4 regions of the Marinobacterium sp. BA1 genome follow, and region 2 is predicted to be linked to each of the others. Evidence: predicted binding sites of a transcription regulator. Region 2 holds the regulator's gene; each other region holds the start of a gene.
The links. The regulator FNR, encoded in region 2, switches genes on or off when oxygen is low (the NO sensors DNR and NnrR bind a similar motif). The targets are predictions, from matches to a motif close to TTGATNTANATCAA.
Positions count from the first base shown of each region.

Region 1: the regulator FNR is predicted to act here: its motif matches at 1,185-1,198, upstream of ACAM29_RS18105 (histone deacetylase family protein).
Region 3: the regulator FNR is predicted to act here: its motif matches at 4,644-4,657, upstream of ACAM29_RS09705 (bifunctional enoyl-CoA hydratase/phosphate acetyltransferase).
Region 4: the regulator FNR is predicted to act here: its motif matches at 5,601-5,614, upstream of ACAM29_RS12620 (cytochrome-c peroxidase).

Region 1 is NZ_BAAFHC010000001.1:3,754,825-3,762,402, reverse strand. Features, by position in the region: gene ACAM29_RS18110 (response regulator) at 1-975, opposite strand, end outside; gene ACAM29_RS18105 (histone deacetylase family protein) at 1,304-2,236, shown strand; gene ACAM29_RS18100 (sodium ion-translocating decarboxylase subunit beta) at 2,311-3,612, opposite strand; gene oadA (sodium-extruding oxaloacetate decarboxylase subunit alpha) at 3,624-5,408, opposite strand; gene ACAM29_RS18090 (OadG family protein) at 5,453-5,695, opposite strand; gene thiI (tRNA uracil 4-sulfurtransferase ThiI) at 6,045-7,505, opposite strand; tRNA gene ACAM29_RS18080 (tRNA-Arg) at 7,571-7,578, opposite strand, start outside.
Region 2 is NZ_BAAFHC010000001.1:720,196-727,773, forward strand. Features, by position in the region: gene ACAM29_RS03515 (bile acid:sodium symporter family protein) at 1-40, shown strand, start outside; gene queE (7-carboxy-7-deazaguanine synthase) at 41-673, opposite strand; gene ACAM29_RS03525 (recombination-associated protein RdgC) at 660-1,574, opposite strand; gene ACAM29_RS03530 (adenine phosphoribosyltransferase) at 1,654-2,196, opposite strand; gene fnr (fumarate/nitrate reduction transcriptional regulator Fnr) at 2,427-3,203, opposite strand; gene hemN (oxygen-independent coproporphyrinogen III oxidase) at 3,309-4,700, opposite strand; gene ACAM29_RS03545 (sulfite exporter TauE/SafE family protein) at 4,770-5,438, opposite strand; gene ccoS (cbb3-type cytochrome oxidase assembly protein CcoS) at 5,441-5,656, opposite strand; gene ACAM29_RS03555 (heavy metal translocating P-type ATPase) at 5,656-7,578, opposite strand, start outside.
Region 3 is NZ_BAAFHC010000001.1:2,000,761-2,008,338, forward strand. Features, by position in the region: gene ACAM29_RS09685 (PrkA family serine protein kinase) at 1-1,291, shown strand, start outside; gene ACAM29_RS09690 (YeaH/YhbH family protein) at 1,367-2,665, shown strand; gene ACAM29_RS09695 (SpoVR family protein) at 2,655-4,181, shown strand; gene ACAM29_RS09700 (histidine triad nucleotide-binding protein) at 4,233-4,604, shown strand; gene ACAM29_RS09705 (bifunctional enoyl-CoA hydratase/phosphate acetyltransferase) at 4,757-5,728, shown strand; gene ACAM29_RS09710 (acetate/propionate family kinase) at 5,733-6,914, shown strand; gene rlmB (23S rRNA (guanosine(2251)-2'-O)-methyltransferase RlmB) at 6,944-7,578, opposite strand, start outside.
Region 4 is NZ_BAAFHC010000001.1:2,610,195-2,617,772, forward strand. Features, by position in the region: gene ACAM29_RS12595 (RimK/LysX family protein) at 1-211, shown strand, start outside; gene ACAM29_RS12600 (inactive transglutaminase family protein) at 208-1,725, shown strand; gene ACAM29_RS12605 (alpha-L-glutamate ligase-like protein) at 1,725-2,762, shown strand; gene ACAM29_RS12610 (CynX/NimT family MFS transporter) at 2,728-3,936, opposite strand; gene gdhA (NADP-specific glutamate dehydrogenase) at 4,006-5,358, opposite strand; gene ACAM29_RS12620 (cytochrome-c peroxidase) at 5,675-6,673, shown strand; gene ACAM29_RS12625 (disulfide bond formation protein B) at 6,782-7,303, shown strand; gene ACAM29_RS12630 (hypothetical protein) at 7,368-7,571, shown strand.

The sequences.
Region 1 (7,578 bases), 3.0 Mb from region 2:
CGAATCTGCACTTTTCATTTCGAGCCGCCTGATGTTCGCCAACCGCAGGTAGGGCTCCGGTGAGCGGTAGCAGCTGCGCCGACCCAGCACGATCGATTTTCGGTAAGCACCTTCGGCCAGTTCAAGCACACGAGTCTGGGTCGCAACCCGCCCCAGCTCCATCTGCCGAGGAATACCCAGCGGAGCCTTGGCGGTCGCAACTTTAAGTGTCTCTCGCGCCTGTTCCAGATCACCGTTCTTTTCATGCACTTGAGCGCGCAGATCATATGCCGCGATCAGCAGTGGATAACTCTCGATCAAACTGTCGAGTAGATCGCCTGCTTCACTCAGCCTTTGCATTCCAATTAATGCCTGCGCCATGCACAGCCCCGTATCCTTGTCGGGGTCTTGCCAGAAAATCGGTTCAAGCACCTCATAGGCCTCGTCCGCTCGACCCAGCTGAGTCAAAAGGTTGGCTTTAATACGGCGTGCATAGTCAATGTTGGGATCATGCCGAGGGATGTCATCGCAGGCCAGGACAGCACCCTCAAGGTCACCCACCTCAATCGACTGCTCTACCGGCCTCAGCATCTGTTTGCGCAGCACCAGCTGGTCGAGCCGACTCTTGAGCTCATCAATGGAAAAAGGGCGTGTCAGCAGGTCATCAGGCCGACTGTCGATAGCGTGAAGCACCACCTCCTGTGAGGCATCACTGGTCATGAAGATCCAGCCAGCTGTAGGACGGATATAACCGAGAAAGCGAGCTTCCTCAAGCAGCTGCATACCCGTCACGGCGTCACTGCTGTTATGACCAAGCAGGATAATATCGAATTGTTCCTCCTCGATCAGCTGCAACACTTTTTCGTTCACGGTGGTTGCTTTCAGGTTTCTGACGCCAAGCTCACGCAGCATGTAGTAGATCGTAGAGCGCAGGTTACCGCTGCTGTCGATCAGCAAAACGTTCTTGTCGGAGTAATCTACCTTGCGTGAAGCCACCGTGGCCTATCCACCCTATGCCAAACACTGTGTACCGACACACAAGGGCCGGCAATCAGCAATGAGTATACAGGGCATGGGCACACGCAAGAAGTATTCACGCAATGAGGAGGGGGATAAAAAAACACCGAGCGTTGGGTGAGAACACTCGGTGCAGAAGACAGTTCTATGCTGTGTGGACACTATAAAGAACCTGATGGCGGCACGGCATGACATCGATCAATAGTTGGGTTAACCGCATGATAAAGACCGTCTTAAGACCAAGGCCTAAGCCTCTCGGGACGCCTTTTCCTCTAGAATGTTGACAGTAGAGGAGTATGCTAAAGCCATGACAACAGCATTTATCACCCACAAGGACTGCATGCTGCACAATATGGGGCCGGAACACCCGGAGAGCCCCGTGCGGCTGGTTGCCATTAACAAGGTACTGCAACGCACCGGGTTGCTGGATCAGCTGGATCAGCTGACCGCTGTTGAGGTAACTGAAGAGCAGATATTACTCGCACACCACCACCTGCACCAGAAGCGGCTGGAAATGAAAGTGCCGGACTCGGGCGTGGTCTATACCGATGACGATACGGCCCTGTGTCCAGATTCTCTGAAGGCGGCAAGCCTGGCTGCCGGTGGCGTCATTCTTGCGACCAATCGCGTCCTGAGCGGTAAGGCCGAAAACGCATTTTGTGCGGTCCGCCCGCCGGGCCATCACGCCGAATACAATCTGGCCATGGGCTTCTGCTTCTATAACAACATTGCCATCGGCGCTGCCCACGCACTGCAGCAAGCAGGCATAGAACGAGTGGCCATTCTCGATTTCGACGTACATCACTGCAACGGTACTGTCGATATTTTCAAAGACCGCCCGGAAGTGCTGGTCTGTTCGACGTTCCAGCACCCCTACTACCCGGAGCGCTATCACGAAATCGATCGAGCCAACATCATCAACTGCCCAATACCGGCTCACAGCGATCCAAGTCTGTTTCATGATGCCATTGAAAAGTGCTGGCTGCCGGCACTTGAGGCGCACAAGCCCGACATGATCTTTATCTCGGCAGGCTTTGATGCCCACAAGGAAGACCCGATGGCAGACCTGAATCTGGATGAAGAGGATTACCGCTGGGTCACTCAGAAAATAAAAGCGTTTGCCGACCGCCACTGTCAGGGCCGAATCGTGTCTGTCCTTGAGGGCGGATATAACCCGGTGCCGCTAGCCTTCAGTGTACAGGCACACTTGGAAGTACTGGCCGGATTTTCAGAAGGCTGACGCCAGACACGACACTCGCACAAACAAAAAAGGCTGCCGATAGGCAGCCTTTTTTGGTATGTCACAGACAATTGTCAGCCGACAAACTTGATCATCACACCTGCCGCAACCGCCGAGCCGATAACACCGGCCACGTTCGGCCCCATGGCGTGCATCAGAAGGAAGTTCTGCGGGTTGGCTTCGAGGCCAAGCTTGTTGGAAACACGCGCCGCCATCGGCACCGCCGAGACGCCGGCAGAACCGATCAACGGATTGATGGCATTGCCGCCCTGCAGCTTGTTCATCAGCTTGGCCATCAACACACCCGCTGCCGTACCGATACCGAAGGCCACGATACCCAACACCAGAATACCCAGCGTCTGCATATCCAGGAATTTGTCAGCCGACAGTTTGGAGCCAACAGACAGACCCAGGAAGATGGTCACGATGTTTATCAGAGCGTTTTGCGCAGTATCGCTCAGACGATCAACCACGCCACACTCACGCATCAGGTTACCGAAGCAGAACATACCCAACAGTGGTGCAGCATCCGGCAGCAGCAACGCGACCAGAATCAGCAGCAGAATCGGGAACAGAATCTTCTCGGTCTTGGATACATGACGCAGCTGGCTCATGCTGATCTTGCGCTCGGCCTCAGTGGTCAACGCACGCATGATTGGCGGCTGGATCATCGGTACCAATGCCATGTAGGAGTATGCCGCGACCGCAATGGCGCCCAGCAAGTGGGGCGACAACATGCTGGCAACATAGATCGCAGTCGGGCCGTCAGCGCCACCAATGATACCGATGGCCGCCGCATCCTGAATACTGAAATCCATAATGCCGAAGGCACTCAGAGCAACAGCACCCAGAACGGTTGCAAAGATGCCGAACTGCGCGGCAGCACCCAGAAAGAGTGTGCGCGGATTTGCCAGCAGCGGACCGAAGTCGGTCATGGCACCAACACCCATGAAAATCAGCAGCGGTGCCGCACCCGATGCAATTGCGATGCTGTAAAAGTTGTACAACATGCCGTTGCTATAACCGGCATCCTGAGCAACCAGACTCGCAGCCGCATGAATGCTTGCATTGGAGCTGTGATACGTCTCAGTGATCGCGTGTGGATCGTTACCGGCCACACCCAGCACGGAAGCAAGCTCACTTAGCACATGCGGTTTGGCAAAGTGAATTGCGTTCTCGACCGCCGAGAATGCCATACCGGCTTCTGGAATATTCGCCAGAATACCGCCGAAGCCGATCGGAACCAGCAGGAGCGGCTCAAAGTTCTTGCGGATCGCAAGATAGAGCAGCACCAGGCCGATGACTATCATCGTCAGCTGACCAACAGAGATATTGTATATCCCCGAGGCCTGCCAGAGTTCAATCAGGTTATCCATGCGGTACCACCTCAGGCCAGAGTCAGCAGGGAATCACCGACCTGAACGGCATCACCCTCTTTGACATCAACTGACACAACGGTACCGGCACGCGCAGCACGTACTTCGGTTTCCATCTTCATCGCTTCCAGGATCACCAGCACGTCGCCTTCCTGAACCGCCTGACCGGCAGCTACCTGAACTTTCCAGATGTTACCTGCCAGCGGTGCTGGAACCGGCTCACCTGAACCGGCAGCGGGAGCAGCTGCAGGAGCCGCTGCAGCGGGAGCAGCCGAAACGGAAGAGATGTCACCGCCTTCGGTAACCTGAACAACATAATTCTGGCCGTTGACGTTGATGGTATAAACTTCGGGACCGTTGTTTTTCTTGGCTGCCATGGGTTGTGCGTCCTCAAGCGTGGGTACAGGTTCAAAGGCGTCAGGGTTGCCGCGGTTTTCAAGGAATTTCAGACCGATCTGAGGGAACAGTGCATAGGTGAGTACGTCGTCAATTTCGTGCTCGCCCTGCTCCAGCTTGATCCCCTTGTCGGTAGCAATCTGCTTCAGTTCGGTGGTCAGCTTGTCCATTTCCGACTCAAGCATATCGGCCGGACGGCAGGTAATTGCTTCCTTGCCATCAAGTACACGGGCCTGCAATTCGGCATTGTAAGGCGCTGGTGCAGCACCGTACTCGCCTTTCAGAATCCCCTGCACTTCCTTGGAGATGGTCTTGTAGCGCTCACCCATGAGTACGTTGATTACCGCCTGAGTACCCACGATCTGGGAAGTCGGAGTCACCAGCGGAATGTAGCCGAGATCTTCACGTACACGCGGGATTTCGGCCAGTACTTCGTCAAACTTGTCTGCTGCGCCCTGCTCCTTGAGCTGGCTTTCCATGTTGGTCAGCATGCCGCCCGGCACCTGAGCCACCAGAATACGGGAGTCGGTACCCCGCAGCGAACCTTCAAACTTGGAATACTTTTTCCGTACTTCACGGAAGTAGGCTGCAATTTCTTCCAGTGCCAGCAGATCCAGACCGGTATCACGATCCGTACCGGCCAATGCGGCAACAACTGACTCGGTGGCCGTATGGCCATAAGTCATGGACATGGAAGAGATCGCTGTATCAACCCGATCAACGCCAGCTTCAACCGCCTTAAGGATGGTCATGTCTGACAGACCGGCTGTCGCATGCGCGTGGAACTGAACTTCAAGGCCGGTCTGGGCCTTGAGACGAGAGATCAGATCAAAGGCATTGTACGGTGTCAGAATGCCGGACATGTCCTTGATCGCGATGGAGTCCGCGCCCAGATCTTCAAGTGTCTTGGCATAATCAACCCACATCTCGATGGTGTGCACCGGGCTGGTGGTGTAGGAGATGGTACCCTGAGCATGCTTGCCACAATTTTTGACCGCCTTGATGGCGCGATCAAGATTGCGAGGGTCATTCATTGCATCAAAGATACGGAACACATCAACGCCATTAGTGGCAGCACGCTCAACAAACTTGTCGACTACGTCATCAGCATAATGGCGGTATCCCAGCAGGTTCTGACCGCGCAGCAACATCTGCTGGCGCGTGTTGGGCATGGCGGCCTTGAGCTCGCGAATGCGTGTCCAAGGGTCTTCACCCAAATAACGGATACAGGAGTCGAAAGTAGCACCACCCCAGCTTTCCAGGGACCAGTAACCAATCTTGTCCAGCTTCTCGGCAATCGGAAGCATGTCGTCGAGTCGCATGCGAGTGGCAAACAGAGACTGATGCGCATCACGCAGGACGACGTCGGTAATGCCTAGCGGTTTTTTTACGTCGGACATGAGTTAGCCTTTATCTATCAGAGGTTCTTGTTCTTTGACCCGACTCACTTGGAGCGGTACTTGTGTACCGCTGCGGTAAGGACAGCGATCAGCTCATCATTGTTGCCGGTCTGCACGCCAGCAGCCTGGGGGCGTGCTTTGACGACCTTGGGCGCAGGTTCAGGCAGATAACGGCCTATCAGCCGGGACATGATGCTGGTAATAAACACCAGTAGCGTCAGAAAGACGAAGACGAAACCCATGCCGAAGACCATCAATGTGAGGCCTTCCGAGAACAGATTATCCATCTGTGGGTGCTCCTGTTGTAATTCGAAACCCTTTGGCCTGCCGGCGGCTTTTGGCCGCGCCCGGCTCACTGGGTTAGCAGAGCCAGAACGACAGACAGATGCTCAGACGGCATGCACCTGAACGTTCAGACTATCAGGTACACATGCACAATCAACCTGAGCTATTCTAACTCAGACCCCGGGGGCCATTGCAAGATTGTCGACAATCTGTAATTTTTTTACAGAAACAGGCCTTTAGAGCACTTGGCGCGACAATAATGTCGACATAAGTCTTTTTATGTCACGTTTAGGGGAACAATACCTATTAGCCTTTTGGCTAATTTACAGACAGGATGCAGAAAAAAGCCACTCAATGAGTGGCTGGACGGTAGACTTTGACGTTGTTGTGGCCCTGTTCGCGCAAATGCTGCGCATGCATCTGCGACATTACACCCTTGTCGCAATACAACAGGTACTCACGCTCCGTTTCCAGATTCGGGAATTCACTTTCCAGCTTGTAGAAAGGGATAATACGAATATCACAGCCAGGCATGTTGAGCGGCTTGCGCTCCTGCTCGCGCGGGGGACGGATATCAACCAGCGTCTGATTCGGTTCGACTCGCGTCATCGCCTCAATCTCGGCATTGATGTCACGATTTTCTACGATTTCGTCAATACTGATCATCTCGGCCTGCTCCAACGCCCGGTCAAGAGTATCAAAATCGAATTCCGCCTCTTCGCGCTCAATCCGATCGCGCTTGGCATGGGTTGTAGGCTTGTCAGAAATCACACCACAGTACTCAGGCATGGCACTGGCAAAATCAAACGCACCGATCTGGCGCGAGATTTCAATAATGTCCGGCTTGTCCATGGTCACAAGAGGACGCAGCACCAGATGCTCGCAGCTTTCATCAATCAGGCGCAGGTTCGGCAATGTCTGGCTGGACACCTGAGCCACACTCTCACCGGTCACGATGGCGTTCAGCTCCATTCGGTCAGCGACCCGGTCAGCGGCGCGCATCATCATGCGCTTGAGCACCACACCCATATGCGAGTGATGAACAGATTGCAGAATTTCACCTACCACCTCCTCGAACGGAACCGTGATGAACTTAACCCGTGCCGATGCGCCATAGCGCTTCCACAGATACAGCGCTACCTGCTTGACGCCGATTTCATGGGCATAGCCACCCAGATTGAAGAACAGGAAGTGCGTTTTGCTGCCGCGGCGCATGGTCATGTATGACGCCACAACCGAGTCAAAACCACCCGAAATCAGCGACAGTACATCTTCCTGAGTCCCCAGTGGATAGCCTCCCAGCCCCTGATGAATGGCCGTAACGACAAACAGGGTCTCGTTGCGCACCTCCAGATCGACCCAAACCTCTGGGTTGCGAACATCAACCCCAGCCGCATCGGTATGCTGGCGCAACCCGCCGCCGACATAGCGCTCCAGTTCAACCGAGGTAAAGTCATGATCACCACTGCGCCGCACTCGCACCTTGAAGGTTTTGCCGCGCAGGCGCTCTGCATAGGCATCACGTGTCAACTGAAAGACCTGATCGAAGTCCTCCAGGGGGTACTCCTGCACCTCCACGATCGACTGAATGCCCGGCACTCGCTGCATCTCATCAACCAGACGCGCACTCAACTCGATATCCTGACCCGGAAAACTGATCTCCACTTTGTCCCAGTGACCACTGACCTTGACGCGCTCATCGACACGCTGCAGCAGGATTTGAAGATTGGTTTGCAGGCGCTGAATCAAGCGACGGCGAACAGGACGACTCTTGATCGTAATCTCGGGAAAAAGCTTGGCAATGAATTTCATGAGTGTTCCGGAATCTGTGATTCGGGTCGGGTAACCAGGTTGATCGGGAAGGGGTAAAAAACGGATGGCGCGC
Region 2 (7,578 bases):
CAACCGTGATCTGGTGCTGGTGCGCCAGCGCATTCAATGATTAGTCGATACCGGTGATCTTGTGCGTCTGCAGACCCAGTTTCCACTGTGGATGCGCCATGCAGTAGTCGATGCAGCGGCGGATATTGGTAGTTTGCAGAGGGCCATCCATTGGCTGCAGATAAAAATGGTCAAAGTGCATTTCAGTGAACCGTTCGGGTTGAGCCAGTGGCTGTGGGTAGACCAGCTTCAGCTCGTTACCGCTATGTACAACCAGTTCGCTGCCGGCCTTGGGGCTGACGCAGATCCAGTCGATACCTTCGGGCAGAGGGCAAGTACCGTTGGTTTCGATGGCAATCTCAAAACCCTCGCCGTGCAGAGCGTCAATCAGATCTGAATCAAGCTGCAGGGCGGGCTCTCCACCAGTGCAGACAACGTAGGGCTTGCCGTCTGGGGAGTCCGGCCAGAACGAGCGAACCCGCTGTGCAAGCTTGGCCGCGCTGGCAAACTTACCACCATTTTGTCCATCGACGCCGACAAAGTCCGTGTCGCAGAAGTCACAGATTGCTTTAGATCGATCCTGCTCCCGGCCGGACCAAAGGTTGCAGCCGGCAAAACGGCAGAATACCGCTGCCCGTCCTGCTTGAGCACCTTCTCCCTGCAGCGTATAGAAGATCTCCTTAACGCTGTACATGCTCGCCTCCAAGCGCCGCGATCAGCTCAGGCAGCAGGCGGGCATACTCGAGCCCCATGCGAGCCAGTTCGGTATCACGGGCCGCGAGTGCCTCTTCAGGCGTGTCGGCTTCGAGCTGATCACGGTACTCATCGCACAGGCGCAGGCGGTGCAGGCTCAGGTCTTCATGCAGGACCAGCCGGATCTGCTGCTGCCATTCCAGCGCCAACCGCTTGACCAGCATGCCGGTACTGATATGTGCTGCAATCTCGTCACACAGCAGTTCCTGGCCCTTGACGCTGATTTTGCTGCCCTCGGTCATCGGGTCACGCAACTCACACTCATCTTCCAGTGCCCAGCCCTGTGGCATGGTTTCACCCTGTACCCAGGCTGTCATGACCTTATCGGCCTGCACTTGAGTTTGCACCAGCTGTACCTTGAGTGATCCCAGCGCCTGGCGCAGCTGATTCAGCAGATCTTCTGCACGCTTGTGCGAGGAGGCATCCACCAGCAGCCAGCCCTGCTGTGGCATCAGCAGGGCGTATGTACGGCGACGACGGGTAAAGCTGCGTGGTAGCAGGTCCAGAATGACTTCATCCTTGAGTTGCAGCTTCTCTTTGCGGTAGACCTTACGACTTTGCTCGGCTTCAATCAGGGCAACACGCTCATCCAATGCCTCGCGTACAACGCTGCCGGGCAGAATGCGCTCTTCCTGCAGCAGGTTGATCAGCATGAAGCCGTTGCTGCTGAATACCAGCATCTCGTCAGCTTCGCTCACTGGTGCCCTCCAGCCGCTGCGACTCAGTTCCTGACTGCCACAGGGGGTGAATGGATGTTCTGACAGGGCTTCGCTCAGGTGTTCAGGGGTAAACCCCGGGGTGGGTTCAAAGCGATAGACAATGGCATTACGGAACCAGAGCATGGACTCTCCAGAGGTGCAAAAGGGGTGAATTATAACAGTGTGCACCGGGAAGGCGTACCCGGTGCATCAGATGGGAAGTTCAGCAGCCTTCGTAGGCGAGCAGGGAGTAGACGGGGATGCCCAGTTCCTGAATGCGGGTGGAACCCTGCAGATCCGGCAGATCGATCAGGGCGGCGGCCTCGATAACCTCCGCGCCAAGTTTCTTGATCAGGGTGCAGGCGGCCAAAATGGTGCCGCCGGTAGCAATCAGGTCATCGAACAGAAGTACGCGATCACCGGACTCAACCGAGTCAATCTGCATTTCAACTGCGGCGGTACCGTACTCCAGCGTATATTCCTGATGAATGGTTTCGCCCGGCAGCTTGCCTTTTTTGCGCTCCAGCACCAGCGGCAGGTTAAGCTGGTGCGCCAGGATCGCGCCAAACAGGAAGCCACGGGCGTCAATACAGGCAATATGCGTAATGTCGCTGTCGATATAACGCTGGATGAATGCATCCGACACCATACGCATCGCTTTGGGGTCTTTGAAAATGGGAGTTACATCGCGAAAGGTTACACCGGGTTCGGGCCAGTCCTGCAGTGAACGGATGACAGACTTCACATAAAACTCATCGTAGGACATAAATATCTCCCGGTTAGGCGCTCAATTGACATAACTCAATGCTGCGAGGGCGGATTAAGGGTGTAATGGCTTCGTTGGGTTACACATTGAGATGGCTACTTCATTGTGCAACTTGAGGCATGGCTTCGAAAGAGGCCATGCCTTTTTTATTGGCGTGATACTGGCCCCGGTTATAAACCGCCAACCGTATGGATGGGCTTGATAATGTTGGCAGCTTCCCCGTCATGGTGTCAGCTGGTCTGGTTTTCCTGATGCTGGGAGCATTCACCTTGGCGTGCCTCGCCAGACAAACGATACATTTCGTCCAGGTTGGTCAGCTCCACTTCCTTGCCGTCCACTTGCATCAGGTCCATCTTTTGAAAGCGCGTAAAGATGCGGCTGACGGTTTCCACGGCCAGGCCCAGATAGTTGCCGATCTCGTTACGTGACATCGACAGACGGAAGTTGGATGCAGAGTACCCGCGTGCCTTGAAGCGCTGAGACAATTTGAGCAGAAAGGTTGCCACGCGTTGTTCTGCATTTTTCTTCGACAGCAACAGCATCATTTGCTGATCATCTCGCAGTTCCTTGCTCATGCTGCGCAGCATCTGACGGCGCAGTTCGGGCAGTTGACCTGAAAGTTCATCCAGACGTTCAAAGGGGATCTCACAGACGGTCGTGGTTTCCAGTACCTTGGCTGACATGGGATAGGTTTCGGCATCAAATCCACTCAGGCCGACCAGTTCGCCCGGGAAATAAAAGCCAGTGATCTGCTCTTCACCCTCATTGGTGAGCGTGTAGCTCTTGATTGTGCCGGCCCGAAGGGCATACACGGAGCTGAAGGGTTCACCCTGATGGAACAGGTGTTCACCTTTCTTGAGCGGGCGGCTTTTCTCGATAATATCATCGAGCCGGTCGATCTCGGTCAGGTCAAGCGATACCGGAAGACAGAGTGAGCTCAGGCTGCAGGTCTTGCAATGGACCTGTTGCAGGCTGTGAAGCTTTCCTTGAGATTTCCAGTCGGCCATGGGGTCATCCTTATTTTGGGTTCGTCACGCTGCGAGTGCTTTCCCGCATTATGTAACATTTACCCCAGAGGGTGAAGCGCCGGGCCCGGTTAACGGGCCTCGACTTTAGATGATACGCGAGAAACTCCGTGTGGCTTCATGTTTCGGTATATAGGCATCGAACGCCATACAGATGCGTCTTATCAGCAGGCGGCCTGCTGCAGTCACGCGAATGCGACTGGATGACAACTCGATCAAGCCATCAGTACTGAACTGCTGCAGTTCAGCCTGCTCGGCATTGAAATAATCGCCAAACTGAATATCAAAGCGCTGCTCGACGGCCGCAACATCTAGTTCAAATTGACAGATCAACTCAGTAATGACCGCGCGGCGAATATGATCATCACGGCTCAGTGTTACACCGCGCTTGACGGCATGTTGCTGCTGAGCAACGGCCTGACTGTAGGCGGCAATATCATGCTCGTTCTGATAATAGACATCGCCAATCTGACTGATGGCTGATACGCCCATGGCAACCAGGTCACAATCGGAATGGGTGGTGTAACCTTGAAAGTTGCGATGAAGCTTGCCTTCCGCCTGGGCGAGGGCCAGTTCATCATCGGGCTTGGCGAAATGGTCCATGCCTATATAAACGTAACCGGCCTCAAGCAGGCGATTGATACTGTTTTGCAGTATGTTGAGCTTGGTTTCGGGGCTGGGCAAGTCTTCAGCACGAATGTGTTTCTGTGAGCGGAATCGATCTGGCAGGTGCGCATAGTTGAACACTGACAGGCGGTCAGGGCTCATGGCAATGACGGTGTCGAGGGTATCGGCAAAGCTTTCTTCGCTTTGATGCGGCAGGCCGTAGATCAGGTCCATGTTGATCGATTTGAATCCCAGTTCATGCGAGCATTGCAGTACGCGCGCGGTCATCTCGGTGGGCTGGACGCGATTGACCGCCTCCTGTACCCGTGCATCCACATCCTGTACACCAAGACTGATACGGTTGAAGCCGATCTCGCGCAAAACCTCCAGAGTCTGGTCACTGGCTTCACGCGGATCAATCTCAATTGAATAGTCGCCCTTGTCGTCATCACGCAAATTGAAATTACTGCGCAGTGCCTGCATCAGCTCACGCATTTGATCATCGCTGATAAACGTCGGGGTACCACCACCCCAATGCAGCTGATTTACCTGCCGGTCTCCACGGTACCACTGTGACAGCTTTGCCATTTCACGATAAACAGTATCAAGATAGGGCTGAGCTTTCTTGCGGTTGCGGGTGATCACCTTGTTACAGGCGCAGTAGTAGCAAACGTGAGCACAAAAAGGGATATGCACATACAGCGACAAGGGTGCATGAGGGTCACTTGTGGAGCGCCCGGTTTCGATCAACTTCTCGGGGCTCAGGCCGGAATCGAACTGGATCGCAGTCGGGTACGAGGTATAGCGGGGGCCGGACAGGTCATAACGCTTGATCAGGTCCATATCCCAACTGATGGTTGTCTGGTTGTTCACCTCAGTACCTCTATTTGTTGGCCGGCCGGGCATTATAGGGAAGAGTGACCGGGCGGTTGTTGATGGATATCAATGCGGGTGCAACAGGCCGGTCCATGGCAGGGTTGCCAGACCAAACAGAATTACCAAAAGCCCCGCCCCCTGTCTTACACCACTGCGTTGTAATAACTGTTTCAATTGGCGTGCCAGGAGCGCCGATGTGAGCAGAGCAGGTAGAGTACCGGCACCGAATACCAGCATCAGACTCGCACTGGTGAGGCTGTTGTTGCTCACCGTACCGGCCCAGAGCAGAGTCGTATAGACCAGACCGCACGGCAACCAACCCCAGAGCGCGCCCAGGAGCAGCGCCTTGGGCAGGGTGTCGGCGGGCAGCAGGGTGTGGGTGAAAGGCTGTAACCGGCGCCAAACAACACCTCCGGCTCGTTCCAGATAGGCCGCGCCTTGCCACCAGCCGGCAATGTATAAACCCATCACAACCATGATGAGCGCAGCAACGCTACGCAGAATCAATGTAAGCTCAGCCGTTTGAGTAAACAGCTGGCCCAGCTGACCGATCAGGGCACCCGCAAGGGCATAACTGAACAGGCGACCAAGATTGTAGGCCAGTTGAAAGCGAAGGACTCGCTCACCGCCACTCATGGCCAGACTGCCGGCGATTCCGCCGCACATTCCGATACAGTGAGTGCTGCCGGCGAGGCCGAACAACAGGGCGGAAGCAAGAAGGGCGGGTTCAGGCATGCTCAACGGGTATCCTGATCCTGGCTTTCCGGCTCGGGATTATCCTTTTTCTGTCGTGCATCCTCGGGAATAAGGTCTTCATCATCATCATAGAGGATACGATGAGCCGGTGACTCAAGGTCATCAAATTGACCACTGTTCACACTCCAAAAGAATGCCCAGATCGCAAAACCTGCCAGAATGATCGCGATGGGTATTAACAGGATAACAATATCCATTAACGTTCCGCTCCCTCATTGGTTGGCTGAGCCGCGACGTGGCGGCGACTCAGTCGCATCGCATTGCCGACCACTACCAGCGAGCTGGCGGACATGCCGATCGCGGCCCAGTAGGGTGGCACCAGACCGGCGGCTGCAGCGGGCAGGGCAAGAAGGTTGTAAAGCAGCGCCCAGCTCAGGTTCTCACGGATAATGGTGCGTGTCTTGCGTGCCATGCGCACACAATCGGCCAATCGCATCAGGTCGTTGGCAATCAGGACTGCATCAGCGTTGGTCTTGGCCAGATCGGTTGCACTGGCCATCGCAACCGAAGTGCGGGCACCGGCCAGTGCGGGGATATCATTGATACCATCGCCCACCATAATGATCTCAGCTCCCTGCTGGCTCAGTTGGTTCAAGTGTGCCAGTTTCTGTTCAGGGCTCATACCGCTGAATACTTGATCAATTCCAAGATGAGAGGCGACCTTTTGTGCAGCATCGGAGGCATCACCGGTGAGCATTAGTGGCGTCAGGCCAAGTGCGCGCAGTTCAGTGAGTGTTTGTGCGGCTTCGGGGCGAATCTGATCATCGAGCCGGAACCAACCCAGTGGTTGTTCAGCATCTGCAAGTAATAACCACAACCCGCTGCTTTTGGGTTGTTGAGGCGTATCGTCAGGGCAGGCAAAACCGGGTTTGCCAATTCGATAGCGCTTGCCCTCAACCATACCGCTAAGGCCTTGGCCAACATGCACCTGTACATCTGTGGCGGCCTGAACAGCGTGGGCACGAAAGGCACGGGCAATAGGATGTTCGGAACGGCTTTCGAGTGCGGCGGCAATACTCAACAGTGTTTGGCTGTCGAGTGTGCTGACAGGACATATCTCCTCAATGTTAAGGTTGCCCTCGGTCAATGTACCGGTCTTGTCGAAGATAATGTGGGTTGCCGTGGCAAAGCTTTCCAGCACGTGCCCGCGACTGATCAACATGCCACGCTGGCGTAGAGTGCCTGTGGCAGCAGTCAAGGCGGTAGGCGTTGCCAGTGAAAGGGCGCAGGGGCACGTGACGACCAGCACGGACAGCGTGACCCAGAATGCGCGTGCAGGGTCATAAAAGTACCAGAATACCGCCACGGCTGCTGCCGTCAAAAGCGTGGCTGCCACAAACTGGCTGGCAACACGGTCGGCTATGCGAGCAACGCTCGGCTTCTCTGCCTGGGCCCGGTCCAGCATGCGGACAATGGCGGACAGGCGGCTTTCACTGCCCGTCTCGGTTACTTCGATCTGAAGCGGGTGCTCGATATTGAGAGTGCCGCCGATGACCAGTTCGCCAGTGCTTCGTGACTGGGGCAGGTACTCACCGGTCAGAGCCGACTCGTCCACTGAACTGCGCCCCTCGATAACACGGCCATCAGCCGGAATGGTATGCCCCGACTTGACCAAGACCCTGTCTCCAGTTCGCAGTTGAGTGGCGGGCACAAGCGTTTCGGTATCGCCGTCAAGGCGAATGGCACTGGTTGGCAGCAGATCAAGCAGTGCGTTGCCGGCCCTGCCGGTTCGATGACGAGCGGCCATTTCCATGAAACGCCCGACCAGCAGGAAAAAGGCGAACATGGTGACTGACTCGAAGTAGACATCGCCGCTGCCAGAAACCGTTGACCAGACACTGGCAAAATAGGCCAGCAAAATTGCCAATGCGACTGGCACGTCCATGCTCAGGCTGCGTGTTTGCAAGTCGCGCCAGGCGGCTTTATAGAAGGGCACGGAAGAGTAAAGCGCTACGGGGGTTGCCAGAACCATGGATGCCCAGTTCATCAGGGTGATGATATGGGCGTCCATGGAATGGCTGAGTTCGCCGGCATAGAGTGCTGCGGCGAGCATCATGGTCTGAGCCATGCATACACCCGCCACCCCAAGGCGGCGCACGGCGCGTTTACGCTCTTGCTC
Region 3 (7,578 bases), 1.3 Mb from region 2:
TGACGAGAACAACCAGGACATCTCAAGCCTTGTCGGTAAGGTGGACATTCGCAAGCTGGAAGAGTATCCACAGCACGACCCGGATGCCTACAGCTTCTCTGGCGCCCTGTGCCGTGCCAACCAGGGGATTATGGAATTCGTCGAGATGTTCAAGGCACCGATCAAGGTGTTGCATCCACTGCTGACTGCCACTCAGGAGGGCAACTACAACAGCACCGAGGGCATGGGTGCCATCCCCTACGACGGCATTTTGCTGGCCCACTCCAACGAATCGGAATGGCAGAGTTTCAAGAACAACAAGACCAACGAAGCGTTCATTGACCGTGTGTATATCGTCAAGGTGCCCTATTGCACCCGAGTGAACGAAGAGATCCATATCTACGAGAAACTGCTGGAAAACAGTTCGCTCAATGCCGCCCCATGCGCACCGGATACCCTGCACATGCTGGCCCAGTTCACTGTCCTGTCACGCCTGAAGGAGCCTGAAAACTCCAGCATCTACTCCAAGATGCGCATCTACAACGGCGAGAACCTCAAGGACACCGATCCACGTGCCAAGTCGATGCAGGAGTACAAGGACTCCGCCGGCGTCAACGAGGGTATGGACGGTCTCTCAACCCGATTCGCCTTCAAGATTCTGTCCAAGGTGTTTAACTTCGACGCCATCGAGGTAGCGGCTAACCCGGTCCACCTGATGCATGTACTGGAGCGTGAGATCAGTCAGCAGCAGTTCCCGACCGAGACCCAGGAACGCTACATAGGCTTTTTGAAGGAATATATCGCACCCAAGTACATCGATTTTCTCGGCAAGGAGATCCAGACCGCCTATCTGGAATCCTACTCCGAGTACGGGCAGAACATTTTCGACCGCTATGTCACCTATGCCGACTTCTGGATTCAGGATCAGGAGTACCGTGACCCTGAAACAGGTGACATTCTCGATCGCCAGGCCATCAACGAAGAACTTGAGAAGATCGAGAAGCCAGCGGGTATCAGCAACCCGAAAGACTTCCGCCACGAGATCGTCAACTTTGTACTGCGCGCCCGGGCCAGCAACAACGGCAAGAACCCGGCATGGAACAGCTACGAGAAGATGCGCTCCGTGATCGAGAAGAAGATGTTTGCCAATACCGAAGATTTGCTGCCGGTGATCTCCTTCAATCCGAAAGCCTCTTCGGACGATCAGAAAAAACATGGCGAGTTTGTGAAACGGATGATCGAACGTGGATACACCGAGAAGCAGGTTCGCCTGCTGTCCGAATGGTACATCCGCGTCCGCAAATCGCAGTAACCGGGCACCAGGAGCCGTACCCTGATGGAACTGACCCGGCAGTTGCCTGGCAACTGCCGCATGGGAGCCTGAAACATGAGTTACATCATAGACCGCCGAGAGAACGCCAAGAAAAAAAGCACGGTAAACCGTCAGCGTTTTCTGCGCCGCTACAAACAGCACATCAAACGTGCCGTTGAAGACGCCATCCATGATCGCTCCATCAAGGAGATCGATCAGGGCGGACAGGTCACCATTCCTCGACGTGACATCTCCGAGCCGGTCTTCCACCACGGTGAAGGTGGATTGCGGCACAAGATTTTCCCAGGCAACAAGGAGTTTGTCGAAGGCGACGAGTTCAAACGCCCCGAAAGCGGTGGTGGCGGTGGCGCCGGTCAGGGAAAGGCCAGCAATCAGGGTGAAGGCGAGGATGACTTTACCTTCACCATCAGCCAGGAAGAGTTCCTCGACTTCATGTTTGAGGATCTTGAGCTGCCCTGGATGGTGCGCAAACAGCTCAAGGATGCCACCTCGTTTGAAACCCGTCGTGCCGGCTTCACCAGCAGCGGATCACCGGAGAAGCTGCATATTGTGCGCTCGTTGCGGGCCGCTCATGCCCGTCGCATCGCGCTGACCGACAAGAACGTACGACAGCAGATTCGTGCCCTGCGCAAGGAGCTGTGGGCGCTTGAAGACACACCACCCTCCGTTGAAAAAACAGAGAAGATCACCGCCTTGCGTGAGCAGATCACTCAGCTTGAAAAAGGCTCTCGCAAACTGCCGTTTCTGGATGACTTTGACCTGCGCTACACCAACCTCGTGCGAGTGCCCTTGCCTTCCAGCAAGGCGGTCATGTTCTGCATCATGGATGTATCCGGCTCCATGACGCAAAGCGTCAAGGATATCGCCAAGCGTTTCTTCATCCTGCTCTATCTGTTCCTGAACCGGAACTACAAGCAGATCGATGTGGTCTTTGTGCGCCACCACACCCATGCCAAGGAGGTGGATGAACAGGAGTTTTTCTATTCTCGCGAGACCGGTGGCACCATAGTCTCCAGCGCCCTGGCCCTGACCGCCGATATTATCGATGCCCGGTATCCACCGGCCGACTGGAACATCTATATCGCTCAGGCGTCGGACGGCGACAACTGGGATGGCGACTCGACCACCTGCAGCAAGCTGTTGGCCAGCCGCATTCTGCCCAAAACCCAGTATTACGCATACGTGGAGATCACCACCGGTCCACACCAGAATCTCTGGCATGAATATGAACAGGTGCGTGAAGCTTTCAAGGAGCAGTTCGCCATGCAGCAAATCACCGATGCTGGCGATATCTATCCGGTCTTCCGCCGACTGTTCGAGAAGCGTACCGAGGGGGCTGCCCATGAGTCGTAAAAAACGCCAGCCAATCTCGACCGGCTCAGACTGGACATTCGAGCTGATCGAGTCCTATGACCGGGAAATTGGCCGTGTCGCCCGTGAGTTCGGGCTTGATACCTATCCCAACCAGATCGAGGTCATCACCTCGGAACAGATGATGGACGCCTACTCCTCGGTCGGCATGCCGCTAAACTATAACCATTGGTCCTTCGGCAAGCAGTTTGTGGAGACCGAGCAGAACTATACCCGTGGCCGCATGGGGCTGGCCTATGAAATCGTTATCAACTCCAACCCCTGCATCGCATATCTGATGGAAGAGAACACCATCACCATGCAGGCGCTGGTGATTGCACATGCCTGCTACGGCCACAATTCCTTCTTCAAGGGCAACTACCTGTTCCGAACCTGGACTGATGCCAGTGCCATCATCGACTACCTGCTGTTCGCCAAGAACTACATCCGCCGCTGCGAGGAGAAGCATGGCGTGGAAGAGGTTGAGCAGCTGCTGGACTCGTGCCACGCCCTGATGAACTATGGCGTCAACCGCTACAAACGCCCACGCCCGCTCACCGCCGCCGAAGAACGTGAGCGTCAGCAGGACAGGGAAGAATACATACAGCGTCATCTGAACGATCTGTGGAACACCACCGTACCCCGCAAGGCGGACAGTGATGATCGCAAGCACCCTCGCTTTCCGGCAGATCCGGAAGAGAACATTCTCTACTTCATCGAGAAGAACGCGCCACTGCTCGAACCCTGGCAACGGGAGATCGTACGAATCGTGCGCAAGGTTGCACAGTATTTTTATCCCCAGAAACAAACTCAGGTGATGAATGAAGGCTGGGCCTGCTTCTGGCACTATACGTTGCTGCATCAGCTGTATGACGAGGGGCTGGTCACCGACGGTTTCATGATGGAGTTTCTCCACTCCCATTCCAGCGTGGTCTATCAACCCCCGTTCGACAGCCCCTACTTCAGTGGCATCAACCCCTATACGCTGGGTTACAACATGATGCAGGACATTCGCCGCATCTGTGAAAATCCGACCGATGAGGACCGGGAGTGGTTCCCCGATATTGCCGGCAGCGACTGGAAAGCAACGCTTGACCACGCCATGCGCAACTTCAAGGATGAAAGCTTCATCCTGCAGTATCTATCACCCCGGTTGATGCGGGAGCTGAAACTGTTTTCGATCATGGATGACAGCAATCGTCCGGTACTGAAAGTCGATGCTATCCATAATGAACGTGGCTATCGTCAACTGCGCGAATCACTGTCCGCTCAGTACAACCTCGGCAATCGTGAGCCCAACATTCAGGTCTGGAATGTGAACATCCGTGGCGACCGTGCCCTTACCCTGCGTCATTACATGCATAACAACCAGCCATTGGGCCAATCAACTGAAGAGGTGTTGCGGCACGTACACCGCCTGTGGGGATTCGATGTACAGCTTGAATCCGTACTGCCGGACGGTACCGTTGCCAAGCAGTATGCCTGCCCACCACGGGAGCAAAAGGTTGAGGCAATCTGACTGCGCTCGCTATACTGCTTCGACACGAATCAAATGAGTCGAGAGAAGGTTATGGATTGTCTGTTCTGCAAAATTCTGGAAGGTGAAATCCCGGCTGAGCGGGTGTACGAAGATGACCAGGTCATCGCCTTTCGCGACATCAACCCACAGGCACCCTTTCACTGCCTGATTATTCCGCGCAAGCATATTGCCACCCTGAATGACATTGCTGACGAAGATCGCGAAGTGGTAGGCCATATGATTCAGGTGGCCAGCAAAATTGCTCAGCAACAGGGCTTTGATCAGGATGGCTACCGCACCGTATTCAACTGCAACACCCACGGTGGCCAAACGGTCTACCACATTCATCTGCACCTCCTCGGTGGCAAGCCGATGGGTTGGCCTCCGTATCAAGACACTCTGAAAACCCCGGTTAACAACTGAGGCATGGTGGCCGAGCCACATGCTCGGCTGCCCTGGATCTTGCCTCGGATCAATTTTGCCGCGAGCCTGTCCGCTTTATGTTGCACTGCGTCATAATGGGTTCATTATAGGACTATACCCTAGTCATCAGCATTCTCAGGAAGGATACCCCCATGTCGATATCAGCTGACGCCCCCAACACCACGATTTCAACCGAGACACCGCCGATGCACAACCAGCTGGAGTTCTTTATTGAGCAGGCACGCAAGTCCGGCCCTATCCGCACCGCCGTGGTCCATCCGGTCGATCACAACAGCCTTTTGGGTGCCATCGAAGCGGCTGAACAGGGGTTAATCGAGCCTCTGCTGGTCGGCCCGGAACACAAGATTCGTGCCGCTGCCGAAATTGAAGGCATCGACCTGTCACCCTACAAAATCATCAGCACCGAACACAGCCACATGGCGGCCGAATGCGCCTGTACACTGATTCGCGAAGCCAAGGCCGTCGCGCTGATGAAAGGGAGCCTCGGCACCTCTGAACTGCTCAGTGCCGTGGTTCATAAAACCAAGGGCATCCGTACAGAGCGCCGTCTGAGTCATGTGTTCGTCTTCGACGTACCCAACTACCACAAACCACTGGTGATCACCGATGCCGCCATCAACGTAGTGCCTGATCTGTTGGTAAAACGGGATATCGTTCAGAACGCCATCGACTTCTGTCAGTCATTGGGCAATGAGGCGCCCAAGGTTGCGATTCTGGCCGCGGTTGAAAAGGTGAAGCCGACCATGCAGAGTACCATCGACGCTGCCGCCCTGTGCAAAATGGCAGATCGCGGACAAATCACTGGCGGCATCCTGGACGGCCCGCTGGCTTTCGATAATGCCATTTCACTGCAGGCCGCCATCGACAAACATATCAACTCACCGGTCTCTGGTGACGCCGATATCCTGCTGGCGCCAGACCTTGAGGCCGCCAACATGATCGCCAAGCAGCTGATCTACCTGGCCGATGCCAAGTCAGCCGGCCTGGCCGTAGGGGCCAAGGTACCCATTATTCTGACCAGCCGTGCCGAAGGTACTCTGGGCCGTCTGGCGTCCTGTGCACTGGCTTCCTACATGGTCAAGCATCCACGCAAGGGGGGCTGAAAGCATGGATACCATTCTGACCGTTAATGGTGGCTCCTCCAGTCTCAAATGTGGCCTATATGCCCTGCGTGCGAGCGAACTTCACTGCCTGTTTCACCTGAAAGTGGAAAACCTGCTGGGTGACACCACCCTGTTCAAGGTGCGTGATGAAGACAACCGGGTACTGGACTCGCATCAGCTGGAGTGCCAGTCAGTGGCACTGGACGAACGTCATCAGTTCGCTTTGCGTGAAGTGCTGCAATGGGTTGAAGCGCACCTGCCGGAGTCACGTTTGATTGCGACCGGTCACCGAGTCGTACATGGTGGTGACCTGTTCAACACACCGATGCGACTGGACGATGCTGTGCTGGAGCAATTGAGAAGCTTTATCCCGCTGGCCCCGCTGCATCAACCTTATAACCTGAAGCTAGTTGAAGCCTGCCGTGCACTGGCACCACAACTACCCGTTGTCGCCTGTTTCGATACCATGTTCCATGCGGCACAGCCCCGGCTGGAGCGGCTATATGCCTTGCCGCGCCACCTCATCGAGAAAGGCGTGCACCGCTATGGCTTCCATGGCTTGTCCTACGAATATATCCAGCGCCAGCTCAGCCTTGGCGGAGCGGGCAATTTGAAAACAGTGGCCTGTCACCTGGGCGCAGGCGCCAGCATGTGTGCCATTCGAGATGGACGCTCCATCGCATCCAGCATGGGCTTCACCGCCGTCGAAGGCCTGCCCATGGGTAGTCGCACCGGCAATCTTGACCCTGGCGTGCTGCTCTATCTGATGCGGGAAGAGAACATGGATGTGGATGCACTGGAAAAGCTGATCTACAAGGAAAGCGGCTGGCTGGGCGTTTCCACCATCAGCTCGGACATGAAGGAGCTGCATCAGGCCAATGATCCTCTCGCCGAGGAAGCAATCGACATGTTTTGCTACCGTGTCGCGCTGGAGATGGGCCGCCTGGGTGCTGCACTGGAAGGGGTGGAACAGGTGGTATTCTCGGGTGGTGTCGGCGAGAACGATGCGGATGTGCGAGCGCGCGTGCTGGAGCGTTGCCGTTGGCTCGGGATCGAGATTGACAGTGAAGCGAATCAGCGCAACAGCGGTATCATCAGCACGCCGGACTCAAAGGTCACTGTGCGTGTAATGCCGACCAATGAGGAAGCGATGATCGCCACCCATGTGGACGAGTTGCTGCACTGAATCGCACAGCGGAGGCTAGGCCTCCGCTTTTACCGCCCCGCCCGCTGACGCACCACTTCAAACAGGCACACTCCGGTTGCCACGGACACATTGAGGCTACTGACCTCCCCTGCCATCGGAATGTTCACCAGCTGATCGCAATTTTCGCGGGTCAGGCGGCGCATGCCCTTGCCTTCCGCACCCATCACGATCGCCTGCGGTCCGGTCAGGTCAGCCTGATACAGGCTCTGGGTCGCTTCGCCAGCCGTTCCGGTGATCCAGATACCGTGTTGCTGCAACAATTGCAGGGTACGCGCCAGGTTGGTCACCTGAATGTAAGGCATCACTTCAGCGGCACCACAGGCAACCTTGGCGACGGTAGCATTAAGCGGTGCCGACTTGTCCTTGGGGGCAATAACGGCTGTTACGCCTGCAGCATCTGCCGTACGCAGGCAAGCCCCAAGATTGTGCGGATCGGTTACGCCGTCCAGCACCAGCAGCAGCGGAACTGTGTCGGATTGCTCAAGCAGCCGGTCCAGTGCCTTTTCACTCAAGGCACGCAGCGGTTCACATTCGGCGATAACCCCTTGATGACGCCCCCCACCAGCACGCTGATCCAACCCTTCTCGCGGCTGTGTGATCACCTTGATGCCACGCGTACCAGCCAGATCCAGTACTGTCTGCA
Region 4 (7,578 bases), 1.9 Mb from region 2:
CGAACGACGAATTGTCGTAGAGCTGCCGTTCATGATTGGCGATCACCGTGACCTGGCTGAATTTACCCTGAGCGATCGCAGCCACCTGACCTACCCAGTACTGGTTGGACGCAATATCCTGCGTGATGTGATGCTGATTGATGTGGGCCAGGAGTTCGTGACCGAGCTGCCCGAAGGCCTCAATACTGAACAGGGAGCCAAAACACCTTGAGCCGACATTCAAAAGCCCCTTTTTATATTGCAACGGGCCTGCTGATTCTGGCCGGCGTCCTGCTGGCCGTTCTGCGTCATTATCAGCTGGGGGTTCCCTGGCTGCCAGGCCAGCAACAGCCTGTCTGGCTGGTCGAAGCACGGGTCGATTTTCGCGCCTGGGGCGAGCCCGTCACGGTCAGCCTCAACCTGCCGGACAGTCCGCCGGGATTTTCGGTACTGTCCGAGCAGGCAGCCTCACCCGGTTACGGTTTTGCCATTACACAACGTGGCCATGATCGCCGTGCGGAGTGGACAATCCGCCAGGCAAGCGGTCCACAAACACTCTACTTCAAGAGCCGACTGATCGCTTCCGCACAGACCGACACTGAGCCCGACAATACTCCAGTCACCGCCAGCGAAGTTTTTCTGGAGGGACCGGACATTGCGGCCGCACGCGCGGCGATTGAGCTGGCGGGCAGTCGCTCCAGCAATCCGGCCAGCTTCACACGCGAGTTGATCACCCTGCTTAACAGCCCAACACCGGACCAGAATACACGTCTTTTGCTGAGTGACAGAACCCGCGCCGAGGCGCTTTACCTTCTCATCAACCACAGTGGCACACCGGCCCGCATCGCCGAAGGGCTGCGACTTGAGGACGCTCGCCGACAGCAATCGCTGCTACCCTGGCTGCAGGTACATGACGGCAAGCGCTGGCTCACGTTCAACCCACGTACCGCTGAGCAAGGGGTGCCGGATGATGTATTGCTCTGGCGGCAGGAGGCCAGCTCATTACTGGATGTAACCGGAGGCAGCAACTCGGTGGTCAGCTTCTCAATGTTGCGTCAGACAGTTCCCGCCCTGCAAATCATCCGCGCCGAGGCTGACGGGCAGGCGTTCGGGGCCTTCAGCCTGCATCAACTCCCGGTTGAGCAGCAAGGCATGTTCCGCATGCTGTTGTTGCTTCCGTTTGGTGCACTGGTGGTCTGCCTGATGCGAATAGTGGTTGGCATCAAGACTTCCGGCACATTCATGCCGGTATTGATTGCTGTGGCCTTTGTGCAAACCTCTCTACTGCCAGGCCTAGCGGCCTTTATCGGCGTGGTCACACTGGGGCTCTTGATGCGAGGATATCTATCCAGCCTGAACCTGCTGCTGGTATCACGCATATCGGCTCTGATTGTACTGGTGCTGTTTATCACCGCTGGCATCAGTATTATCGGCTACCAAATGGGCTACAGCACCGGCATGACCGTCACCTTTTTCCCGATGGTCATTCTGGCCTGGACCATTGAGCGGATGTCGATCCTATGGGAAGAAGAAGGTGCTCGCGAGGTGGTTACTCAGGGCTTTGGCAGCCTGCTGGTCGCCATTTTTGCATTCCTGGTGATGCGCGCGCCGCTGGCAGAGCACCTCAGCTTCAATTTTCCCGAGCTACACCTTGTAGTACTGGGGCTAATTCTGCTGCTGGGTCAGTACACCGGTTACAAGCTCACCGAACTGCGCCGATTCACCCCGATGAAAAGGTACGACTAATGGGCTGGTGGGGCGATTGGATCAGCCCGCGCCGCATGAACCGGCTCGGCATCCTCAATATGAACAAGCGCAATATTGACTATATTTCGCGCTATAACGACCGCAGTGCCTACCCACTGGTAGACAACAAGCTGCTAACCAAACAGACCGTGGCAGAGTACGGCGTCGCCACACCTGCCTTGCTGCAGGTGGTGCGTGAGCAGCACGAAATTGGCCACTTCATGGAGCGGGTTAAAGGCTTCGATGGCTTTGCGATCAAACCGGCCAAGGGCTCCGGCGGCAAGGGCATTCTGGTAATCGGCTCGCATGAGGGTGAGCGCTTTATCAAAGCATCCGGGATGGAAATTTCGCTGCAGGAAATCGAACGCCACCTGTCCAATATTCTGGCGGGGCTCTACTCACTGGGCGGCGCCCCCGATGTAGCCATCGTTGAAGCTTTGGTACGCTCCGAGCCAGGCCTTGCACGCCACTCTTTTCAAGGTGTACCGGACATTCGCATCATTGTGTTCCAGGGCTATCCCGTAATGGCAATGCTGCGGCTGGCAACGCGTGCTTCAGATGGCAAGGCCAACCTGCATCAGGGTGCAGTGGGTGTCGGGCTGGATCTTGCCAACGGCCGCGCCCGCAACGCCGTACAGTTCGACCGTCCATTGACGCTGCATCCCGATACCGGCCTTGAACTCAACAGCATCGAGATCGAGAGCTGGCAGTATCTGCTGAACATGGCCAGCAGCTGTTATGAAGCCACCGGGCTTGGCTACATGGGGGTGGACCTGGTCGTCGACGCATTACGTGGCCCGCTGCTGCTGGAGTTGAATGCCCGCCCCGGGCTAGCCATCCAGATTGCCAATGGCAAGGGCCTGCTGCCACGCCTGAAGGCGGTTGAGGCACTGCGTCGTCCTCACCTGACCCCCGAGGCGCGAGTCGAGTGGGCCATGCAGCAGGCAGGCGCCAAGCCGGGCGATATTGATCCTGCACCGCTCTGCCTGGTAAATAGCATCCTCAGTGAACAGCAGCGAACCCCGGCAGACGGCTGACCCTGGTCACCAGCACGACACCAAGCAGTGACATCGCACCAGTTGCCATCCAGGTCCAGTGCCAGCCACCAGCCTGAGCTGCCAGCCAGGCGATGGCTGGTGGCGCCACAAACTGACCAAAAGCCGACCATTGCAGCATCCAGCCAACACAGGTCGACACCACAGAGCTGTCCGGTGCCAACCTTACCGCCAGCGAGAACAACGCTCCCGGCACCATGCCGCCGATGGCCGAAAACAGCAGCACAGCAAGGTAACGCAGCCAAGGGAAGTCAGCTGTCAGAGCCGAGAAAGCAAACCACGTGGTCATTGCCATTACAGCAAAACCGCCATAAAGCAACTGCCTTGCCCCTACCCCCACATGCAGCAAACGCCCCGACAGGACATTACCAATAATATTGACCACCGCCGCCAGAGCAGTCAGCGGACCCACCAGCCCGGCACTGATGCCCGCCTCGGAATAGATTGAGGGCAGAAAGCCGATGACTGAAAGCCACTGACCGGAATAGGTGGCGAAAATCATCGCCACCAGCCAGGGGCCCGGATGACTCAGGGTCAGTTTCAGTCGCCCCAGCACACGTCCCAAGGCACCGCCTACCGGCCCCTCCTGGCGCGTATGCAGTTGCTGATCCGGCGGCACGGCACGCCAGACCCAGAACAGCATCAGCAGAGATAACAGTGCCATCAATATCCACCAGCCTTGCCAGCCCACATGTGCCATTACCCACGGCCCAGTCAACAAGGCCGTGCCGGTGCCCAGCCCCATATAGCACCCCCACCAGCCAAGCCGCAGGCTCAGCTTCTCTGCCACCACCAGGTGCCGAATCAGCCCCGGACCGGATAGCGTCACCAGCAGAAAACCGAAACCCTCAATACCCCTCAGCAACAGCAGCATGGCCGCACTCTGTGCCTGGCTGCCGAGCAGGCTGGCAAGCATCAGAATACCCAGCCCCAACAGCACACTGCGGCGCAAGCCGGCACTGTCCGCCAGCAGCCCGATCAAGGCCCCTGCCAGCATGCCGGCCAGCTGCACCAAAGACAGCAGGAATCCGGCCTCAACCAGCGTGACACCAAGAGCATCCTGCAGCACCGGAATAGCTGGTGGCAGTTTTCCGATATGAAGGGCAGCCGTGATACCTGCCAGCATCACAACAAATTCAGGGGCCAGAGACCGCATCCTTAGACTCCAATAAGCAAAAGCCCGGGCGCAGGGCCCGGGCTATGATGGCAAAACCGGTTCAGGTGATTAAACCACACCCTGCTCCAGCATGGCATCCGCCACCCGGCGGAAGCCGGCAATATTGGCACCCAGTACCAAATTATGTGGCTGGTCAAATGCCTTGGCCGTTTCACTGCAGCGCTGGTAGATACCAGCCATGATCTGTTGCAGGCGTTCATCGACCTGCTCGAAGGTCCACTGTTGCATGCTGGCATTCTGTGCCATTTCCAACTGACTGGTAGCAACGCCGCCTGCGTTGGCCGCCTTACCCGGGCCATAGTGAATACGCTCGGCGATAAACACTTCCACCGCCTCAGGCGTTGAAGGCATGTTGGCACCTTCACTAATGCAGCGCACGCCATTACCGATGAGTGCGCGCGCATCCGCTTCGGTCAACTCGTTCTGAGTTGCACATGGGAAGGCAGCATCGGCCGTATAGCGCCATACGGCATGGCCATCTTCAGGGTAGGCCTCAACCGGGGTAAACTCCGCTTTCGGATGTTCTTCCAGATATTCGGCCAGCGAGCCACGACGCTCTTCCTTGATCTGTTTGAGGGTCTCCAGATTGATACCGTGACAGTCATACAGCGTACCGGTAGAGTCAGAACATGTAACCGGACGGGCGCCAAGGTGATACAGTTTCTCGATGGTGTAGATCGCCACGTTGCCGGCACCGGACACCAGACAGGTCTTGCCCGCTAGCGAGTCGGCATGGGCCTGCAACATGTTCTGGGCGAAGTAGACACAGCCGTAACCCGTGGCTTCCTTGCGTACCAGTGAACCACCCCACAGCAACCCCTTGCCGGTCAGAACTCCTTCATAACGGCCAGTCAAGCGCTTGTATTGCCCGAACAGGTAGCCGATCTCACGCGCACCCACACCAATATCACCCGCCGGCACGTCAGTCGTCGGGCCGATGTGACGGTACAGCTCGTTCATGAAAGATTGACAGAAGCGCATGATCTCCTGATCGGAGCGCCCTTTGGGATTGAAGTTGGCACCGCCCTTGCCACCACCAATTGCCAAACCGGTCAGGGCGTTTTTGAATATCTGTTCAAAACCGAGAAATTTGATGATGCCGGCGTTTACGGAAGGGTGAAATCGCAGACCGCCCTTATACGGGCCCAGAGCCGAATTGAATTCGATGCGGTAGCCCTTGTTGACCTGCACCTTGCCCTTGTCATCAACCCAGGGAATGCGGAACATGATCTGGCGTTCTGGTTCTACCATGCGCTCAATGATACCGCTGTCCCGGTAGCGTGCTTCTGACTCCAGCAAGGGTTCCAGCGACTCAAGCACCTCTTCAACAGCCTGATAAAACTCTGCCTGGGCGGGGCTGGAAGCCATCAGCTGCGTGATGGTGTTATGGATGTAGGACATCAATGTACCTCTGATGAATGGATTAAAGCTTCACGGGCAACACCAGAGTCGATGAAAGAATGACAACTGGCAGAACCGGGACACCCGCCGGAAAAAAGCTCGGTATTATACAGCACCACATTGGTGCAACAAAAGCACTAATGTGGTGCCTTGCACTATATTTGTGCAACATGCTGTTGCGATAAACATCTACACTCATTTTTTGGTCAGGCACTTCAACCCAGAGAAGCCCGGCACATTACTTGATCCCAGTCAACGCGACCGAAGATTAACAAGGCCATGATGGAACTCAAGCCCACTGAAAGAGGCACAAGCCATGACACTTACACGTCTGTTGAAACATTCACTGTTGGCACTTGCCATCGGCACTGTGAGCCACTCGGCCATTGCCAATGAGCCGATCCAGCCAATCGAACCGCTCAAGAACGTGAACCTGGCCCTGGCCGAACTGGGCAAGAAACTCTACTTCGACCCACGCCTGTCCAAGTCAGGTTTCATCTCCTGCAACTCCTGCCACAACCTGAGCATGGGCGGCACCGACAATATCAAGACGTCCATCGGACATGGCTGGGCACAGGGTCCGATCAACTCGCCCACTGTTCTTAACTCCAGCCTCAACGTGGCACAGTTCTGGGACGGTCGTGCGGCTGACCTGAAGGAGCAAGCCGGTGGTCCGATCGCCAACCCGGCCGAAATGGGTTTCACTCACGTGCTGGCCGTCGATGTCATTCAAAGCATTCCAGGCTATGTACGTGAATTCCGCCTGGTATTCGGTGATGAAGAGGTGAATATCGACAAGATCACCGATGCCATTGCCGAGTTCGAAAATACGCTGGTGACACCAAACGCCCGTTTTGACCAGTGGTTGCTGGGCGATCAGGATGCCATCACCCCGTTTGAGCGTGAAGGCTACGAGCTGTTCAAAACCAGCGGCTGTGTCGCCTGTCACAACGGCCCGGCAGTCGGCGGCAACTCGTTCCAGAAAATGGGCCTGATTGAGCCCTACCAAACCAACAACCCTGTTGAAGGCCGCGCGGCGGTTACCGGCAAGGATGCGGATCGCTTTACCTTCAAGGTACCGACCCTGCGCAACGTGGAGCTGACCTATCCGTACTTCCACGACGGTGAGGCGGCCACCCTGACCGAAGCCACCGACATCATGGGTCGCCTGCAGCTGGGCCGTAAATTCACCGATGAAGAAAACGCCAAGATCGTGGCCTTCATGAAAACTCTGACCGGTGACCAGCCCCAGTTCCTGATGCCGATTCTGCCACCATCGGTGGATGCGACTCCGAAACCTCAACCGTTTGATTGAAACATCCCGACAGAGGCTCTCTCAGAGCCTCTGTCGCTTGCTTCAAGTTTCCTGCCCCGTTACTCTCCTGCAACACCTTTTCTCTGAACGTTATCGTGAGCACCTCAGATGAGCACACCAGCTGTTGAGTCATTTCTGAATCATGTATTCAGGCCCGGCATTTACTGGTCAATTCTATTGGTCGGCAGCCTATCGGCTGAGGGCGTGGCACTATATTTCCAGTATGGGCTGGACTACGGCCCCTGCGTGCTCTGCATCCATATCCGCCTCTGGGTTGCGGCTCTTGTTCTGGTTGCAATAACAGGCCTTTTGGCACAGCGTTGCACTCATCTGCAAAAGGTCTGTCACCTTCTGACTGCCGCTATTGCGCTGGGCTTTACCGAACGCAGCTGGCGCTTATTGGCCATTGAGCGCAACTGGATTGAGGGCAGCTGCAGTTTTGACTCTGGACTGCCTGACTGGTTTGCACCGGACCATTGGTGGCCCTGGATGTTCGAGATCTGGGAGTCCTGCGGCTATACACCGGAAATGCTGGGCGGTCTGACCATGGCCGAGCTGCTGGCCGGTGCAGGTTTGGTGTTTGTACCACTGGCATTCATCGGCCTTATCCGCAGCCTACTGCAACGCTGATTGACATGTTTCTGCAACGAACGTCAGGTTCAATGATCCCATGACATATTCGGAGGATCAAAGCATGAGCACCATTCACCTGACAGCACAGCTGAAACAGCTACTAAACCGCGGCTACTCAATCGATGATGTCCGCAACCTGGTGACCGTTCCGCATGAAGTACTGGAACAGGCTATCCACGAGCACCACTTGCAGGAACACAGCCGACGTCATGACCGGCTGCTGCAGGGCCAGGCCGAGTTTGCCATGCGCCTTGGCCGACACTGACAAATCC